Regions from separate parts of the Streptomyces sp. SID14515 genome, predicted to be linked through region 1. Evidence: riboswitches for the same ligand, from Rfam matches in the RefSeq annotation. Region 1 holds a riboswitch; each other region holds the start of a gene.

Region 1 (4,830 bases):
CGCAGAGGGCTGACTGCTGCGCCCCTGCTCCAGGCGTACGACGTAGTCCACCGACATCCCGGCGAGCATGGCCACCTCCTCCCGGCGCAGACCGGAGGTACGGCGGCGGGGACCGTCGGCGATGCCCACCTCCGCCGGGCGGATCGCCTCACGGCGCCTGCGCAGGAAGTCGGCCAGCTGATCACGTTCCATGCCCCCATGGTCCCGCGCGGCGGCAGACCGATCCAGGGAGCGCCGCTCCCATGATGAACGCTCCGCTCCCGCAGGGCGCGGCGCCGGCGCAGGGTGGGTGGCAGAACGACGACGAAGGAGCACGCCATGCAGACACGAACCCTCGGCGCCACCGGCCCCGCCGTCTCCGCGCTGGGCCTGGGCGCGATGGGCATGTCGGACGCCTACGGCCCGACCGACCGCGCGGAGTCCGTCGCGACCGTCCACGCCGCACTGGAGGCCGGCGTCACCCTGATCGACACCGGCGACTTCTACGCCATGGGCCACAACGAACTGCTGCTCGCCGAAGCGCTGCGCGGCCAGGACCGCGACAGCTACGCGCTGAGCGTCAAGTTCGGCGCGTTGCGCGGGCCGGGCCACGAGTTCAGCGGGCAGGACAGCCGCCCCGAGGCGGTGAAGAACTTCCTGGCCTACTCCCTGACCCGGCTGGGCACCGACCACATCGACGTCTACCGCCCGGCCCGGCTGGACCCTGCCGTGCCCATCGAGGAGACGGTGGGCGCGATCAAGGAGATGGTCGACGCCGGATACGTACGGCACATCGGCCTCTCCGAGGTGGACGCCGCGACGATCCGCCGGGCGCACGCCGTGCACCCGATCGCCGACCTTCAGATCGAGTACTCGCTGATCTCCCGCGCCGTCGAGGCGGACGTCCTGCCCACGCTGCGGGAGCTCGGCATCGGTCTCACCGCGTACGGAGTCCTGGGCCGCGGCCTGATCTCCGGCCACTGGTCCACCGCCCGCTCCGCCCCCGGCGACAGCCGCGGCTTCGGACCGCGTTTCTCCAGCGGGAACGTGGAGCACAACCTCGCTCTCGTGGACGCCCTGCGCCGGGTCGCCGAGGCCAAGGGGTGCACCGTCGCCCAGCTGGTCATCGCCTGGGTGGCCGCACAGGGCCAGGACATCGTGCCGCTCGTCGGCGCCCGCACCCGCGAACGGCTGACCGAGGCGCTGCCCGCACTGGACCTGGAGCTCACCGCGGACGACCTCGCCGAGATCGAGAAGGCGGTTCCGCCGGGCTCGGCACGCGGCGACCGCTATCCGTCCGCGTTCATGGCGGGCCTCGGCGTGGGCAACTGAACGAGCCCCCGCAGACCGGGCCGTGGTGTCAGCCCACTGCGTGTCAGGCCCGCGCGTGTCAGCCCCGTGCGACGGCCTGCCGGTTCGAGAGGACGATCCGCCGCCGGGGCAGGTCCACGTCCATGATCCTGACCGGCAGGGCGTCGCCGGCCCGGAGCGCGATCTCCGGGCCGGCTAGGTGTTCGTCCGCCAGCTCGGCGATGTGCACCAGCCCCTCGAACCCGTCCTCCGCATCCTCGACGCGTACGAACACACCGAAGGGCACGACCCTGGTCACCGGGCCGACGAGCGTCCGGCCGATCTGCCCGGTCAGCAGCCGCATCGGATCTTCGTGCAGGGACTTGAGGGACAGCGACACACGCTCGGGCAGGAACTCGACACCGAGAATCTCGGCGACGATCTCCTCGCCGACGGAGACGACATCGGACGGGTGCTCGAAGCGTCGCCACGACAGCTCGGGAATGTTGATCATCGCCTCGAAACCGCCGATGTCCACGAAGGTGACGCCGAAGGAGGCGATATGGGTCACCGTGCCGGTGACGATCTGCCCGGGGCGAAGCGTCCTGAGGAGGGCCCAGTCCCGGTCGCTCGGCGTCGGTTCGGCACCCCAGCGAGCGCGCAGCACCCCGTCGGCGTCGGGCATGACGCCCGTGAACAGCGGGACGCGTTCGTCGGCGGTCAGGGGCAGGAGCGCCACGGCGGCGGCACCGGACAGCCGGGCGGTCAGGGCCGGAAAGCAGTCCTCGTCGGCGAGGACGCTGCGCACGTCCCCGTCCGCGTCCTGCCAGACGCATTCCACCGTGCCCTCGGCCGGGAGGGCGCCGAGCACCGCCTCGACGTCACTGGACAGGTCCGGCCACACGGCGAGCCGGGCCCGGGGCGCGATCCGGGCCCGCACCGCGTCGACGCCGTCCCGGGTGAGGCGGTGCCACCGTGAGGCGCCCTCGACGTACATCTCCTCCAGCACGCCCGCGCGGCACGCCGAGACCATCCGGCGCAGACCGGACCAGAACGCGTCGTCGGCCGGGCGCCGGACCTGCTCGCCGTCGGTCTCCACGGCGTACGGGGAGGAGTCCAGGCGCTCCGCGAAGAGCCCGAGCCGCCGGGTTTGCGCGAGCGCTCGCTCGCAGGGCCGGTCACTGCCGACGTAGAGGTACTGGTCCCAGCCCACGTGGACCGCGAACCTGTCCTCCACCTCCAGCCGGCACCACGCGCCGCTGTCGCGCAGCATGGACCGCACCAACTCCAGCCCGACATCGAGCGACACCTCGGCCCCGTCGTGAAAGCCCGCCGGAAGAACCGCCGTTGAGCCGCCCGGACGGCATTCCGGCGACTCCTCCGGCGCGCCGTCCCGGCCGGACGGGAACAGTCCGGTCAGCCCGAAGCCGTCCACCGGCGGCTCGACGCCGAAGTGGGCGAGGGACGGGACCTGCGGCTCGCGTACCACCGGCCGGTCGACGCCCGAGTCCTCCGCGAAGGCCGCGACGGCCCGGAGGTACGCGGCCTCGACCGCGCCCCGGTCGCTGGCGGTGTCCTCCGGGCCGGTGTAGCGCCCGTGTTCGTCACGGTGGCCGGGGTCGTACTTGGTCACGCGGTAGACATAGGTCGGCATGCCCACATCCTTCAGCACCGGACTTCTGCCGCCGCTCGCCCTCCCCGAAGGAGGGACGGCCCTACCCGCTAAGCTGCGGATTCCCCGCGGGGGAAGTCCGGTCGAAATCCGGCGCTGACCCGCAACGGTAGGCGGAACCACTGGTTCCGCGAGCCCGATCACCCGTGGGGGAGAAGGCTCCTGACCATTCGCCGTGGACTGCGAAAAGGCGCTGCGCGGGGCGGCCGCCGTCCGGGGCCGCTCCTCCTCGCGCAGACGTACGGCCCGAGGCGAAAGCGACCGATCCGTGGCCACGTCGCTCGACCACATACCTTCCAAACCGTCACGCCCGGCGCCCGTCGGCGCGGGATCGGCGCCACCCTGGCGCGTACCCCTGCCGATCCTCCTGACCGGTCTCTGCCTGGCCCTGCCCCTCTCGCTCGTCTGCGGGGCGGGACTCGGCGCCTCGGGGCTCTCCTGGGCGGAAGTGCTGCGCTACCTCTGGGCGGGGCTGACCGGAGGGGCCATCGGCGCCGACGAGGTCCCGGCCTACACCATCGTCTGGGAACTGCGCCTGCCACGAGCGGTTCTGGCCGCTGTCGTGGGAGCCGGTCTTTCGGCCATCGGCGTCGCCGTCCAGGCCATGGTGCGCAACGCGCTCGCCGACCCGTTCGTGCTCGGCATCTCCTCGGGCGCGGCGGTCGGCGCCAACGCCGTGCTCATCTTCGGGGCCCTGGGAGCGCTCGGCATCTGGGCCCTGTCCACGGCGGCGTTCCTCTCCGCACTCCTCGCCATGCTGCTCGTGTACGCGGTCGCCCGCACCGAACGCGGACTGACCCCGCTCCGGCTCGTGCTGACGGGGACCGCGATGTACTACGGGTTCTCGGCCGTCACCACCTTCATGGTGTTCGCGGCCGAGCGCGGGGAAGCGGCCCGCTCCGCGATGATGTGGCTGCTCGGCAGTCTCAGCGGTGCCAACTGGGCTGCCGTGCCGATCGCCGCCGGAGCGGTGCTCGCCGGAATCGCGCACCTCGGCTGGTCGGCCCGGCGCCTGAACGCCCTCGCCATGGGCGACGAGACCGCCGCCGCGCTCGGCGTCGACGCCGGGAGACTGCGCAAGGAGCTCTTCCTCGTCTCCGCGGCCGTCACCGGGGCGGTCGTCGCGGTGAGCGGAGCGATCGGCTTCGTCGGCCTGATGGTCCCGCACGCCGTGCGGATGCTGGTCGGCGCCGACCACCGCCGGCTCCTGGCCGCCGCCCCTCTCGCCGGAGCCGTCCTGCTGATCTGGGTGGACATCCTCTCGCGCGTGGTGCTGGCGCCGGCCGAACTCCCGGTGGGCGTCCTCACCGCGGTCATCGGTGTTCCCTGCTTCCTCCTCCTCATGCGCCGGCGCGCCTACTCCTTCGGAGGCATCTGATGCGGATCGACATCGACGCGCTCACCGTCGAGATCGCCGGTGCACGGCTGGTGGACCAGGTCACCCTCGGCGCGGCCGACGGACAACTCGTCGGCCTGGTCGGCCCCAACGGCAGCGGGAAGTCCACCCTGCTGCGCTGCGTCTACCGGGCCCTGCGCCCCTCGGCCGGCGCCGTCAGGATCGGCGGTGAGGACCTCCACGCCCTGAGCGTCAGGGAAGGCGCCCGCCGACTGGCCGCGCTTCCGCAGGACGCGGTCGCGGAGTTCGACTTCACCGTGGCCGAGATCGTCGCCATGGGGCGTCTGCCGCACCAGGGGCCGGTGGCCCGGACGACCGACGAGGACCGCCGGCACTGCGCCGACGCCCTGGAAGGAGTCGGCGCGGGTCACCTCGCCGAACGCGGCTTCCTCACCCTCTCCGGCGGCGAGCGGCAACGCGTCCTGATCGCCCGCGCCCTGGCCCAGCAGCCCCGGGTCCTGGTCCTCGACGAGCCCACCAACCACCTGGACAT
Region 2 (4,830 bases), on a different contig from region 1:
CGAGCTGCTGCTGCCCGCCGACGTCTCCTGTGCCGCGACCCGCGCGGACAGCGTCCCGGACGGAACCCTCTTCCCGGAGGAGGAGGCGCTGATCGCCAAGAGCGTGGCCAAACGCCGGAACGACTTCGCGACGGCCCGTGCCTGTGCCCGGCGCGCCATGGCCGGACTCGGCCTGCCGCCGGTGGCCGTGCTCCACGGCCACCGCGGAAGACCGCTGTGGCCCGAGGGAATCGTCGGCAGCCTCACCCACTGCGCCGGGTACCGGGCGGCCGCGCTGGCCCGTGCGAAGGACGTGCTGTCGCTGGGCATCGACGCGGAACCGCACGCCCCGCTCCCCAGCGGCGTACGGGAGTTGGTGACGCTGCCCGCCGAGCGCGAGCGGATCGGTCCGCCCGCGGCGGAGGGCACGGGCGAAATGGACTCGGGCGAAATCCACTGGGACCGGGTCCTGTTCAGCGCGAAGGAGAGCGTCTTCAAGACCTGGTATCCGATCACGGGCCTCGAACTCGACTTCACCGAGGCCGACCTGACGTTCCATCGGGCCGACGGCGGTCCGGGCAGTCCGAGCAGCCCGGACGGCCTGAGCGGCCTGGGCAGCCCGTCCGGTCTCTCCGGCCCGTCCGGCCTCTCCGGGCCGGGTGACAGTGACGGTCCTCGGGACGGGGTGGCCGCCGAGGGCTCCTTCGCCGCCCGTCTGCTGCTCACCGACCCGGCGCTGCCGACGACCCTGCACGGGTTCTGGCGGATCGAGGACGGGATCGTCGCCACGGCTGTGCTGGTCCGGCCCGACTGGCGGGACGGCGAGGCGGCGTGACGTTCGGCCGACCGGCCGGGACAGCGCGACGTGCCGTGACGGTCAGCCGGCCGGGGGAGCGGTCAGGGGGCGGCCCAGTGCCACATTCCACCGGCCCGACCGCCCGCTGAGTTCGGTCAGCGTCAGCGGGGCGACGTCCAGCCGCCAGAATGCCTCCGCCGGCAGCCGCAGACCGTGGACGACCGCTGCCCGGACGACGGCGGCCTCGGCCACCGCCAGGACGCTCGTGCCGGGTGCGTCCGGTCCGCCGAGGGAGTCCAGCCACCGCCCGATCCTCCCGACCAGGTCGTGCAGCGACTCGCCGCCGTGCGGAGCCGCCGAGGGGTCGCCGAGCCATGCGGTCACCTGCGCGGGTTCGGCGGCGGCCACCTCGTCGAGACGGCGGCCGGCCCAGCGCGCCAGGTCCCAGCCGGCCAGGGCCGGTTCGGCCCGCGCCGCCAGGCCGAGCGCCGCGGCGGTCTCGCGGCACCGCTCGGAGGGGCCGCTCAGCGCGAGCCCGGCTTCCGGCACCGCGCCGGCCGCGGCCCGCGCGCGCTCCCGGCCGGACCGGTCCAGCGGAGCGTCACCGTCGAAGCGGGCCTCCCGCAGCGCCGCGTTCATCGCCGGTGAGATCAACATCACCCGTACTGTCATGTTCCTGCCCTCACTCCTTCACCGTGGGCCCCAACGTCCTGTAGCCCCAAGGGATCCGCGCTCCGCGGCTCCGCAGATTGGACCATGGCGGCACCTGCGTACAGGCGGTATGGTCACGTCGACCATGACGAGGGTGTGACGGAAGTCCGGTGAGAATCCGGCACGGTCGCGCCACTGTGAACCCGCATCCGTGCGGGGAAGTCAGACCCGGCACCTTCGTCCGAGGCACCACGACAGGGACGCGTGTTCCCACAGGAGGTACTGCGATGGCACAGTCCGCCGTTCCCGCAACCGGGACATCCGCGATCACTCCGATCTCGGCGAAGGCCCTCGCCCCGTGGGCGGTCTTCTTCGGCATTCTCATGCTCGTCCTGCTGTACTTCGTCGGCGCCGAACAGGGCGCCACCGCGCTCATCTCGGGCGAAGGCGTCCACGAGTGGGTCCACGACGGCCGCCACCTGCTCGGCTTCCCCTGCCACTGAGGCGCCTGCGGTGCCTGAAGCACCAGGGAATCAGCGGACACGGGAAGCAAGAGAAATCAGGAAACCATCGTGAACTCCATATCTGTCAGAGCTCTGCTCGTGCGCGGCATGCTCGCGGGCCTGATCGCGGGTGCGCTCGCGCTCGCCGTCGCCTACTTCCTCGGTGAGTCCCAGGTGGACGCGGCCATCGCCCTCGAAGAGGCCCACAGCCACGACCACGGCGGCGGCGAGGAGCTGGTCAGCCGCACCATGCAGGCGACCGGCGGACTCGCCACCGGCGTCCTGGTCTTCGGCGTCGCCGTGGGCGGGATCGCCGCCCTCGTGTTCTGTTACGCGCTGGGCCGCATCGGCGACTTCGGCCCCCGGGCCACGGCTGCGCTCATCGCGGGCGCCGCCCTGCTCACTGTCTACGTCGTGCCGTTCCTGAAGTACCCGGCGAACCCGCCCGCCGTCGGCAACCCGGACACCATCGGCAAGCGCACCACCTTGTTCTTCCTGATGGTCGCCCTCAGCGTGCTGCTGGCCGTCGCCGCCGTCATCATCGGCAAACGGCTCGCTCCACTACTGGGCAACTGGAACGCCACCATCGTGGCCGTCGCCGGCTTCGTTCTGCTGATCGGCCTCTCCTACGCCTTCCTGCCCTCCTTCGACGAGGTGGGCAAGGACTTCCCGGCCGCCCTGCTGTGGGAGTTCAGGCTCTCGACGCTCGCGGTCCAGGCGACGCTGTGGAGCGTCTTCGGCGTGGTCTTCGGCTATCTCACCGAACGCCTTCTGACGCCCGCGGCCGGTGCCGCGACGCCCCGCACCGCGAGTGCGGTGAACTGAGCGGATCGCCCGCACACGACAGAACCCGCCGGGGGCCTTACCGGCGGGTTCTGTCGTGTGCGGGCAGGGCGGAAGAGGGGTAGCGATGTTTATTATCATTGCTACGTTCGCGAGGTAGCGCCGCTACGGCGACGGTGTTAGCGTTGATCTCATCGGGTTTCACGGGACCGCCGCGACCCCAGTCGCCAGGAGCACTGCCATGACCGAACAGTCCGCATCCGTACCCACATCCGCATCCGCATCTGCGTCCTCCGCGCAGGCCGCGCGCGCCGGTGACGCGCCTCGCCGGGTGGCCGTGGTCACCGGGGGCTCGCGGGGTATCGGCCGTGAGAGTGCCGAACGGCTCGCCGCCGACGGCTTCGCGGTCGTCGTCAACTACGCGGGCAACCGGACCGAGGCGGAGGCCGCCGTCGCCGCCATCACCGCCGCGGGCGGTGAAGCCTTCGCACAGCAGGCGGACGTGGCCGACGAGGTCGCCGTCGCGGCGCTCTTCGATGCCGCCGAGGAGACGTTCGGCGGCGTCGACGTCGTGGTGCACGCGGCGGGGGTCATGGCGCTCGCGCCGCTGGCCGAGCTCGAACTCGACACGCTCGACCGGATGCACCGCACCAACATCCGGGGCACGTTCGTCGTCGACCAGCAGGCCGCTCGGCGGTTGCGCGAGGGCGGGGCCATCATCAACTTCTCCAGTTCGGTGCTGTCGCTTGCCCTGCCCGGCTACACCGCCTATGCCGCGACCAAGGGCGCCGTCGAGGCCATGACCCTGATCCTCGCCCGCGAGCTGCGCGGCCGCGACATCACCGTCAACGCCGTCGCGCCCGGGCCGACCGCCACCGCCCTGTTCCTGGACGGCAAGGACGAGGAGACCATCGCGCGGATGGCCGCCCAGCCGCCGCTGGAGCGGCTGGGCGCCCCGCAGGACATAGCCGAGGTGGTCTCCTTCCTCGCCGGCCCGGCCCGCTGGGTCAACGGCCAGGTGCTGCGGGCCAACGGCGGCATCGTCTGATCGCCGCCGTGCCGCTTGATAGCGTCCGTCCGGTGAGTACGAGCACCCGCACACGCATCCTGGAAGTGGCCGCCACCCTGGTCAGGGAGTCGCCCGACGGCGATATTTCCACGCGCGCCGTGTGCGAGGCGGCGAAGGTCGGCGCCCCGGCCCTCTACCGCCACTTCGGCGACAAGGAAGGCCTGCTGTCGGCCGTCGTCGACCACGGCTTCGAGAAGTACCTGGCGACGAAGAGGGAGCGCGGCGAGACGACGGACCCCGTGGAGGACCTGCGCCGGGGGTGGGACAGTCACGTCGCCTTCGCCCTCGACAACCGCAACCTCTACCGGCTGATGAACTCGCCGGCGATGCGCACGCCGCCCGCCGCGGCGCTGGAGTCCCACCGGATCCTGACCGGGGACCTCGAACGGGCCGCCGCCCGGGGCCGGATACGCGTCGCGCCCGAGCTCGCCGCCCAGATGATCATGTCGGCCAATGTGGGGGTGGCGCTGATGCTGGTGTCCCGTCCGGCGACGTTCGACGACATCGAGGTGTCCCGACGGGTGCGCGACGCGCTGCACGCGACGGTGCTCACACCGGACGTGTCGCCGGAGATGTCACCGAGCGCGTCGCCCGACGTGCCGCCGGCCGCCGAAGTGCCCACGGCGGCGGCCCGGTTGAGCGCTCTGCTCCGGAAGGAGCACGGGGCGGGCCTGAGCACCGCCGAGGCGGCGCTGATGAAGGAGTGGCTCGACCGGGTGGCGAACGCCCGGCCGGACGTCTGACCCGCGGCGCCGAGTCCGACCGCGGAGGTCATCGGACCACGGAGGTCATCCGGGTGCGGGGGAGGAGGCGTCGTGATCGCGCAGGCCGTCCTCGCCGCGCCGCGCCGCGTTGCCGACGATGCGTTCGAGGTCCTTCTGTACGTCGTGTTCCGTGCTGCCGTGCGGTGCGTACGCGGACACCGTGAGCACGAGGTCGCCGTTCCACAGAAGGAGGGTGCGGCCGGGGCGGCCCTGGTCGTCCTCCGGTAACGCGTAGGCGGTGTCATGGATCTTCTCGGGTCCGCGCCCATGGGCACGGTCGAGATC
Region 3 (4,830 bases), on a different contig from region 1:
CCCGGCGGCACGGGCAGTACGGCCGACCGGCCCCGTGCCGGGGTCGCGTACACGGTCACGGGATCCGGCCCGTGGTTCAGCAGCCCCAGCGGAGCGCGGCCGTCCGCACCGGCGCGTCCCACAGTCGCAGCAGCTCCTCGTCGACCTGGCACAGCGTCACCGAGCAGCCTGCCATGTCGAGCGACGTCACATAGTTCCCCACGAGCGTACGAGCCACCGGAACGCCCCGCTCGGACAGCACCCGGTGGACCTCGGCGTTGAACCCGTACAGCTCCAGCAAGGGTGTCGCCCCCATGCCGTTCACCAGCGCCAGCACCGGACCGGTGGGGCGCAGATCCTCCAGGATCGCGTTCACGGCGAAGTCGGCGATCTCCCCGGACGTCATCATCGGCCGCCGCTCACGCCCCGGCTCCCCATGGATCCCGATGCCCAACTCCAGCTCCCCGGTGGGCAGATCGAAGGTGGGGCTGCCCTTGGCCGGCGTGGTGACCGCGCCGAGCGCCACCCCGAAGCTGCGCGAGGCCCCGTTCACCTGCCGCGCGACCGCGGCCACCCGCTCCAGCGGAGCGCCCTCGTCCGCCAGCGCTCCGGCGATCTTCTCGACGAACAGCGTCGCTCCCGTACCGCGTCGCCCGGCGGTGAACGTACTGTCGCTCACGGCCACATCGTCGTCCACCACCACCTGGGCGACCTGGACCCCCTCGTCCTCGGCCAGCTCGGCGGCCATCTCGAAGTTGAGCACGTCACCGGTGTAGTTCTTGACGACGAACAGCACCCCCGCCCCACTGTCGACGGCCGCCGCCGCCCGCACCATCTGGTCCGGCACGGGGGAGGTGAAGACCTCCCCGGGACAGGCGGCCGACAGCATCCCGGGCCCGACGAACCCGGCGTGCAGCGGCTCATGCCCGGAACCGCCCCCGGAGACGAGCCCCACCTTCCCCGCCACGGGCGCGTCCTTCCGGGCGACGACCCGGTTCTCCACATCGACGGTCAGCTCGGGGTGCGCTGCTGCGATACCCCTCAGGGCATCGGCGACTACCGTCTCGGGAACGTTGATCAGCATTTTCATGTCTGCCTCCTCGTGAGCCAAGTAGCGGCGTCTCCCATGATCCCGCAGAAGCGTCATGTGGAGCGGCTTGCGACGCTTCGGCCTGTCGGGGAGGCGTGCGGGCGCACGAGGGCAGGGGTGAGCCGACCGCCGAGGGGTTAGGTATACCTAACTTCGTCGCGCAACACAACATCTGGGGTTGCGTGCATCGCCAACCCTCCAGATGTAGTGTTGTCGTTGCTGGTGGTTCGCGGGGCACGGTTGTGCCCCGCGAGGCAAGAGGGAACCCGGTGCAAATCCGGGACTGCCCCGCAGCGGTGAGCGGGAACGAACGCCGTCACAACGCACTGGGTCCGGGAAACGGGCCCGGGAAGCGACGGCCACTAGGCGTCCTGACGTACGTCAGAACAGGCCCGCGAGTCCGAAGACCTGCCACCGGCGCGTGCACCCGTATGCGGTGCACGCGCTTCGAGACCCCGAGGGAGGGTCGCGTGGCCGTCGTACGGAGCCGGGCCCGGCATGCCTTCATCGCCGCCCCGCTCTCCGCCTCACGTGCCGCCGCTCCCCTCCGGTCCTCGGACGACGGAGACAGGAACGAGCGAGAGGAGGCGGCGACCGTTGAGCGGTCTGATCTATTTTTCCAGCGTCTCGGAGAACACCAAACGCTTCGTGGAGAAGCTGGAGTTGCCTGCCACCCGCATCCCCCTGCACCCGCGTCGCGAGGGCATGCCCGAGGCCACCGAGCCGTACGTCCTGATCGTGCCGACCTACGGCGGCGGTGAACGCGCCGGCGCGGTCCCGAAACAGGTGATCCGCTTCCTGAACGTCGAGGCGAACAGAGCGCTGCTGCGCGGAGTGATCGCCTCCGGGAACACCAACTTCGGCGTGGACTACTGCCTGGCCGGCCGGGTCATCTCGGCGAAGTGCGGGGTCCCGGAGCTGTACCGATTCGAACTGCTGGGCACGGACCGCGATGTCCGTGCCGTGAGGGAAGGGCTGCGGAAGTTTTGGACACGACAGGAACCCTTGGCACGGCCGAGGGCATGAGCATCATCAGCACGACGATCACCGCGCCGCCCGCCGAGCGTGAATCGGTCGGCACCCGCCGGGACTACCACGCGCTCAACGCCATGCTGAACATGTACGACTGCGACGGCCGCATCCAGTTCGACCAGGACCGCGAGGCCGTCCGGCAGTACTTCCTCCAGCACGTCAACCCGAACACGGTGGAGTTCGGGTCGCTGAAGGAGAAGATCGACCACCTGATCGGCAACGACTACTACGAGGAGGCGCCGTTCCGGCGTTACGACTGGAGCTTCCTGGAGGGCCTGTACCGGCAGGCGTACGCCCACGAGCACCGGTTCCGTACCTTCCTCGGGGCGTTCAAGTACTACACCTCGTACACACTCAAGACGTTCGACGGCTCGCGCTTCCTGGAGCGGTACGAGGACCGCGTCGTCGCCACCGCGCTGTTCCTCGGCGCCGGGGACGAGAAGCTGGCCTCCGCGCTGGTGGACGAGATGATGACCGGCCGCTTCCAGCCCGCGACGCCGACCTTCCTCAACGCGGGCAAGGCGCAGCGCGGTGAGCTGGTCTCCTGCTTCCTGCTGCGGGTCGAGGACAACCTGGAGTCCATCGGACGCGGCATCAACTCCGCGCTCCAGCTCAGCAAGCGCGGCGGCGGAGTGGCGCTGCTGCTGACGAACCTCCGCGAGCAGGGCGCGCCGATCAAGAAGATCGAGAACCAGTCCTCCGGTGTCGTGCCCGTGATGAAACTGCTGGAGGACTCCTTCAGCTACGCCAACCAACTCGGCGCACGGCAGGGCGCGGGCGCGGTGTATCTGCACGCCCACCACCCCGACATCATGCGGTTCCTGGACACCAAGCGGGAGAACGCGGACGAGAAGATCCGCATCAAGACCCTCTCGCTCGGCGTGGTCGTGCCCGACATCACCTTCGAACTCGCCAAGCGCAACGAGGACATGCACCTGTTCTCGCCGTACGACGTCGAGCGCGAGTACGGAAAGCCGCTCTCCGACCTCTCGGTCAGCGAGCACTACGACGACCTGGTGGCCAACCCGCGGATCCGTAGGACCGTGCTGAGCGCGCGGGAGTTCTTCAAGACGATCGCGGAGCTCCAGTTCGAGTCCGGCTACCCGTACCTGCTGTTCGAGGACACGGTGAACCGGGCCAACCCGATCCCCGGCTGGATCAACATGTCCAACCTGTGCTCGGAGATCCTCCAGGTCAACACACCCAGCACCTACGACGCCGCGGCGAACTACGAGACCGTCGGCAAGGACATCTCCTGCAACCTCGGCTCGCTGAACATCGCCGCCGCCATGGGCTCCGGTGACCTCGGCGCGACGGTGGAAACCGCCGTACGCGGGCTGACCTCCGTCTCCGACCAGTCGGACATCGACGCCGTGCCCTCCGTGGCCCACGGCAACGAGCGCTCGCACGCCATCGGCCTGGGCCAGATGAACCTGCACGGCTACCTCGCCTCGCAGCGCATCCACTACGGCAGCGAGGAGGGCGTCGACTTCACGAACCTGTACTTCTACGCCGTCGCCTTCCACGCCCTGCGCGCCTCGAACCGGATCGCGATCGAACGCGGCACCGCCTTCGACGGGTTCGAGCACTCCGCGTACGCCGACGGCTCGTACTTCGACAAGTACACCGAGCGTGCCTGGGAGCCGGCCACCGACCGGGTCCGCACGCTCTTCGCCGAGGCCGGCGTTCAGCTGCCGACCCAGGACGACTGGCGGGAGCTGAAGGCGTCCGTCCGGGCGCACGGCATCTACAACCAGTACCTCCAGGCCGTCCCGCCCACCGGATCCATCAGCTACATCAACGACGCGACCGCCTCCATCCACCCCGTCGCAGCCAAGATCGAGATCCGCAAGGAAGGCCGCCTCGGCCGCGTCTACTACCCGGCCCCGCACCTGGACAACGACAACCTGGAGTACTTCCAGGACGCGTACGAGATCGGCTACGAGAAGATCATCGACACCTACGCGGCAGCCACCCAGCACGTCGACCAGGGCCTCAGCTGCACGCTGTTCTTCCGGGACACCGCGACCACCCGCGACCTCAACAAGGCGCAGATCCACGCCTGGCGCAAAGGCATCAAGACCCTCTACTACATCCGGCTGCGCCAGGAGGCCCTGGAAGGCACCGAGATCGAGAACTGCCTCTCCTGCACCCTGTGACCGCCCGCCGCACGCACCCGAAGGTACCCACGATGACCACCACCCCCGCCCCGGTGACCGACATCTCGGTCACCCCGCCGTCCTACCGCCACGACCCGGCTGCCCGGCTCCGCCCGATCAACTGGAACCGCGTCACCGACGAGAAGGACCTGGAGGTGTGGAACCGGCTCACCGCCAACTTCTGGCTGCCCGAGAAGGTCCCGCTCTCCGGCGACCTCTCCGCCTGGCAGCAGAAGCTCTCCGCCGGGGAACGCACCCTGACCATGCGGGTCTTCACCGGCCTGACCATGCTCGACACCCTGCAGGCCACCGTCGGCGAGATCGTGCAGATCCAGGACGCCCGCACCGAGCACGAGGAGGCGGTGTACACCAACATCGCCTTCATGCAGGCCGTGCACGCCCGCAGCTACTCCTCGGTCTTCTCCACCCTCTCCAACACCGGGGAGATCGACGACGCCTACCGCTGGGCGGTCGGCAACGACGTACTCCAGCAGCGCTGCAAGAAGGTCCTCGCGCACTACTACGGCGACGACCCGCTGAAGCGGAAGGTCGCCTCCACGCTCCTGTCCT

Evidence for each region. Region 1 has a riboswitch for cobalamin ahead of G3I54_RS12425 (iron ABC transporter permease). Riboswitches for the same ligand answer to the same signal wherever they lie in the genome.
Region 2: it holds a riboswitch for cobalamin, as region 1 does, so the genes downstream of both, G3I54_RS10060 (CbtB-domain containing protein) here and G3I54_RS12425 (iron ABC transporter permease) in region 1, are expected to answer to the same signal.
Region 3: it holds a riboswitch for cobalamin, as region 1 does, so the genes downstream of both, nrdI (class Ib ribonucleoside-diphosphate reductase assembly flavoprotein NrdI) here and G3I54_RS12425 (iron ABC transporter permease) in region 1, are expected to answer to the same signal.

The regions. Positions count from the first base shown of each region.
Region 1 is NZ_JAAGMH010000065.1:243,301-248,130, forward strand. It holds gene G3I54_RS12410 (helix-turn-helix transcriptional regulator) at 1-192, opposite strand, end outside; gene G3I54_RS12415 (aldo/keto reductase) at 319-1,311, shown strand; gene G3I54_RS12420 (S1 RNA-binding domain-containing protein) at 1,370-2,923, opposite strand; cobalamin riboswitch at 2,968-3,108, shown strand; gene G3I54_RS12425 (iron ABC transporter permease) at 3,210-4,319, shown strand; gene G3I54_RS12430 (ABC transporter ATP-binding protein) at 4,319-4,830, shown strand, end outside.
Region 2 is NZ_JAAGMH010000053.1:57,075-61,904, forward strand. It holds gene G3I54_RS10050 (4'-phosphopantetheinyl transferase superfamily protein) at 1-814, shown strand, start outside; gene G3I54_RS10055 (histidine phosphatase family protein) at 857-1,447, opposite strand; adenosylcobalamin (AdoCbl) riboswitch at 1,574-1,668, shown strand; gene G3I54_RS10060 (CbtB-domain containing protein) at 1,714-1,929, shown strand; gene G3I54_RS10065 (CbtA family protein) at 1,999-2,754, shown strand; gene G3I54_RS10070 (SDR family oxidoreductase) at 2,954-3,760, shown strand; gene G3I54_RS10075 (TetR/AcrR family transcriptional regulator) at 3,793-4,524, shown strand; gene G3I54_RS10080 (hypothetical protein) at 4,570-4,830, opposite strand, start outside.
Region 3 is NZ_JAAGMH010000130.1:18,530-23,359, reverse strand. It holds gene dhaK (dihydroxyacetone kinase subunit DhaK) at 77-1,069, opposite strand; cobalamin riboswitch at 1,276-1,500, shown strand; gene nrdI (class Ib ribonucleoside-diphosphate reductase assembly flavoprotein NrdI) at 1,667-2,095, shown strand; gene nrdE (class 1b ribonucleoside-diphosphate reductase subunit alpha) at 2,092-4,260, shown strand; gene nrdF (class 1b ribonucleoside-diphosphate reductase subunit beta) at 4,293-4,830, shown strand, end outside.